DNA from 2 places in the Metabacillus sp. GQ13 genome. Region 1 is predicted to be linked to the other one. Evidence: a T-box and tRNA genes for the amino acid it is inferred to sense, from the RefSeq annotation. Region 1 holds a T-box; the other holds one or more tRNA genes.
The links. A T-box is a leader RNA that pairs with one kind of tRNA and senses whether it is charged. The one in region 1 lies ahead of serS (serine--tRNA ligase), so its partner is inferred to be a tRNA-Ser.

Region 1 (2,251 bases):
CTCAAAATTACTGCAAGAAGAAATTTCACGATATGTTCCATAGCTCGGAATCCAAACCTCAAGGTCATACTTTTTCGCTGCAGTAAAGCCTAAATCAGCTGTACACATACTTAATACTCTATAAGGGAGATTCAATAACTGTAGGACCCTTTCTGCGTGTCCTGTTAACTTCTCAAGCTCCTCATATGAATCTTCTGGCTTAACAAATCGAACTAACTCTACTTTGTTAAATTGGTGCTGACGAATCAACCCTCTTGTATCCCTTCCTGCAGATCCCGCTTCAGAACGAAAGTTTGCACTAAATGCTGCATAACCAATCGGTAATTGATCAACATTAAGTATTTCCTCACGGTGTAGATTTGTAACAGGCACCTCAGCTGTTGGAATCAAGAAATAATCTTCTCCGTCAATTTTAAAGGCATCTTCTTCAAATTTTGGTAATTGGCCTGTTCCAATCATACTATCACGATTAACGATGTATGGAGGCAATATTTCAGTATAGCCATGCTCGTCTACATGTAAATCCAACATGAAGTTAAAGAGTGCTCTCTCTAGTCTTGCACCTAGGCCACGATAAAAGACGAAACGGCTTCCAGTTACCTTTGCTGCGCGTTCGAAATCTAGAATTTCAAGTTCATCAGCTACTTCCCAGTGTGGCTTTGGTTCAAAACCAAACTGCGGTAGCTCACCCCAATTACGAATCTCTACATTATCGTCCTCTGTATCACCGATAGGGACACTATCATGAGGAATATTTGGGATAGATAAAAGTAATTGTTCTAAATCAGTTTCTACCGCGCGTAACTGATCATCCAAACCTTTAATTTCTTCTCCAACGGTTTTCATTGCTAGGATTAAATCATTAGCATCCTTCTTCTCCCGCTTCAATTGAGCAATTTGAGAAGACGCCTCATTCCGTTTGTTTTTTAATACCTCAGTTGAAGAGATTAACTCTCTTCTCTTTTTATCCAGTTGTTCAAATTTACCGAAGTCTGTTAAGTCTTCTCCGCGTTTTGATAATTTCTCCTTAATTGACTCCAGGTTAGCTCGTAAATAACGAATATCAAGCATGATTAGATCTCCTTTTATACTTTATTATTTGGGTTTCGAAAAGCATCTTTAATTTTTCTATACAACTAACGTTGAATACGAATACCGTCCGCTAATGTTATGGTGGAAGCCAAATCTTCTACAAAACAACAAAAAACTCCCGTCCCCAAAAGGGACGAGAGTTACCCGCGTTGCCACCCTAGTTAAACGTACATGTTGTACGTTTCACTTAATGAATAACGGTCATAGCCGGAACTGCCTACTTTAACCAAGTTAGTTCAGCAATTCATTCAAGGATGGATTCACAAGTAGCTAACACCGATTTCCACCAACCATCGGCTCTCTTTAGTTAGAAACTCTTGTTACTAGTTCCTTTCATCACGTTCACTTATATAATTTTGTAATCATAATTTACTACAAGTTTGCTGCACCTGCAAGTATTTTATGCATCGCTTTTGTAGTTTTTAAGGATGATAATTGACTGACTTAACATACGAAATACGAACGAAAGCCATCGCCGACTATTTTGACTCTTTTACCATATTTATAAACAGTTGAGTCATACGATTGTCATCTGTTAACTCAGGATGAAACGAACACCCTAAGAATTGACCTTGACGAGCTGCAACAATTCGACCATTGTGTTTCGATAAGATTTCTACATCTTCTCCTACTTCTACGATGTGTGGAGCACGAATAAATACTCCGACAAAATCCTCTCCTACACCTGTAATCATTAATTCAGCTTCAAAGCTTTCCTTTTGTCTACCAAATGAATTACGTTCAACTGTTGCATCCAGGAGCCCCAAATGTGGCGAATTATATCCTACTACGTTTTTAGCAAGTAATATTAAACCCGCACATGTACCAAACATAGGCTTTCCAGTTGAAGCAAAATCCTGCAAAGGCTCCATAAAGCCATATTTATCTATTAACCGACGCATTGTCGTGCTCTCGCCGCCAGGAATGATTAAACCATCTATCTCATTCAGTTGGTCGATTGTTTTTACGACAATACCCTTAGCACCACATGCTTCTATAGAACGAATATGTTCTCTTACAGCACCTTGTAATCCTAAAACACCGATATTTAGCATTTATAAAAACTCCTTTTAATTACCAACCACGTTCTTGCATTCTATTTTCAGGTAATAGACTTGAAATTTCAATTCCTTGCATCGCAGATCCAAGTCCTTTTGAA
Region 2 (2,251 bases), on a different contig from region 1:
TATCATAATCTGTTGGACAAATAAGTGTCACGTAAGTCATCCTTTCTCTTATTATCTCTATGCTAAAGATTCAAGACTTACATATAGATACCTTTATTGAAAACGCTTGTATTTTACGACAGAAACCAACAAAGTGAGTGAAGCATTATTTGAATGTTATACTTTTAAAATATAAGAAATTAAGGCAAATATATAAAAATAGATACTAGAAACCCTTATAACTACTGACTTTATAGAAAATTTGCAACTGAATTGGAATAATATAATTGAAGGTAAGGAAAACGTTTTACCACTTAAATAATCATCTAATATCTCATGTGATTAGTATATTAAAATAATATCTTATTCGACTTTTTGTTGAATTTTGTAGAACGATTTACAAAAGGAAAGAAAAAAAAATTAAATAATTTACGGATTATTTGAAGGAAGATGCTTTTCTTTCACAAAGTATTAAGGGGAACCTCGATAAGAAGGTTTTAAAATTACCATAATTTGAAGTATATTTAGATAGTATGTAACAGAGTTTCCTTATGTATTAATAGCTAAATGCATCTTTAAACTGCATTCTCTTTCAATTTTAATGTCAATTAACTCTGTTATTTTCCTTCTTATATTGAGAATAAATAAATCAATAGATTAAGGGTAATAAAGAAAAAATTGAAAAACTCTTGCTTTTGAATATTAGAAGATATTTATCACAGTTAGATTCATAGCTATTTCTACTTTTTACCCAACAACGACTGAAAATGTTAAGGACATCCGCCTTTAACATTTTCATATAAGAATTTGCTATTAATTTTGGATATACGTTAAACGATGTTTCATTCTCTTTAGTTTCAATTAGCACGATAGTAAGGCTACAGAGATTCACGCTCTACAGCTTTTTATTTCTTTACGGACTATTCTTAATTTGAATTTATAGTAAATTGGGGAGACTTCTAAAACAATATGAAAAGTAGCTTCATAATGAAATCTATATTTCTGTGGGATCGGTTAATCAAAGTAGTCCTAATTTAGCCTAAATAATCGATGAACCTTAGTCTATAGCTTAGAGTCATATATAGTAGCTTGCCCTTCTTAAGGTATAGTATCGCTTATCTTAAGCCAAGTATCTTATTTAAAGATAGACGAAAAAAACCCTGCACAAAGTGCAGAGTTTTTAGAAATGACCCGTACGGGAATCGAACCCGTGATACCGCCGTGAAAGGGCGGTGTCTTAACCGCTTGACCAACGGGCCTAAGAGTCTTCTATAATATTAAAACTGGCGGAGAAGGAGGGATTTGAACCCTCGCGCCGCTCACGCGACCTACACCCTTAGCAGGGGCGCCTCTTCAGCCACTTGAGTACTTCCCCATAAGGCTCCGCAGGTAGGACTCGAACCTACGACCGATCGGTTAACAGCCGATAGCTCTACCACTGAGCTACTGCGGAATAAAAATTAAATGGAATGGTGGGCCTAAATGGACTCGAACCATCGACCTCACGCTTATCAGGCGTGCGCTCTAACCAGCTGAGCTATAGGCCCATTAAATTAAATTGGAGCGGGTGAAGGGAATCGAACCCTCATCATCAGCTTGGAAGGCTGAGGTTTTACCACTAAACTACACCCGCGAAAAAAATGGGGCGACTGATGGGAATCGAACCCACGAATGTCGGAACCACAATCCGATGCGTTAACCACTTCGCCACAACCGCCACAAAATATGTCTTCAACTTTCAAAAGGTGGCTCAGGACGGAATCGAACCGCCGACACATGGATTTTCAGTCCATTGCTCTACCAACTGAGCTACTGAGCCATAAAATTTACGGCTTCCATTAAGCTTCAAATCTTTTCGTCAGTTTCTGCACTCACAACTTTTCGTATTCACATACGCTCCGATGATCGTTTAGTCATTTCCTCAAGCTTTTCGCTTATCGAAACCCTATTACTAAAGATAAGTATAAAAATAATCAGTTTCAATTTTTAAAATGGCGGTCCGGACGGGACTCGAACCCGCGACCTCCTGCGTGACAGGCAGGCATTCTAACCAACTGAACTACCGGACCATTTTTGGTTGCGGGGACAGGATTTGAACCTGCGACCTTCGGGTTATGAGCCCGACGAGCTACCAGACTGCTCCACCCCGCGACAATAGTATTAAAATTAAAACATACACTTTCTAACTTAAAAATATGGAGGAGGAAGGGGGATTCGAACCCCCGCGGGTTTTGACACCCCTGTCGGTTTTCAAGACCGATCCCTTCAGCCG

Region 2: it has a tRNA-Ser gene. The T-box ahead of serS (serine--tRNA ligase) is inferred to sense a tRNA for this amino acid. The anticodon was not compared.

Annotation. Positions count from the first base shown of each region.
Region 1 is NZ_JCAXET010000035.1:9,388-11,638, forward strand. Features, by position in the region: gene serS (serine--tRNA ligase) at 1-1,071, opposite strand, end outside; T-box leader at 1,219-1,438, opposite strand; gene pdxT (pyridoxal 5'-phosphate synthase glutaminase subunit PdxT) at 1,572-2,147, opposite strand; gene pdxS (pyridoxal 5'-phosphate synthase lyase subunit PdxS) at 2,167-2,251, opposite strand, start outside.
Region 2 is NZ_JCAXET010000019.1:108,520-110,770, forward strand. Features, by position in the region: gene glgB (1,4-alpha-glucan branching enzyme) at 1-40, opposite strand, end outside; tRNA gene AC6CHR_RS20735 (tRNA-Glu) at 1,167-1,238, opposite strand; tRNA gene AC6CHR_RS20740 (tRNA-Ser) at 1,264-1,354, opposite strand; tRNA gene AC6CHR_RS20745 (tRNA-Asn) at 1,361-1,432, opposite strand; tRNA gene AC6CHR_RS20750 (tRNA-Ile) at 1,450-1,526, opposite strand; tRNA gene AC6CHR_RS20755 (tRNA-Gly) at 1,539-1,612, opposite strand; tRNA gene AC6CHR_RS20760 (tRNA-His) at 1,621-1,696, opposite strand; tRNA gene AC6CHR_RS20765 (tRNA-Phe) at 1,726-1,798, opposite strand; tRNA gene AC6CHR_RS20770 (tRNA-Asp) at 1,972-2,048, opposite strand; tRNA gene AC6CHR_RS20775 (tRNA-Met) at 2,054-2,130, opposite strand; tRNA gene AC6CHR_RS20780 (tRNA-Ser) at 2,176-2,251, opposite strand, start outside.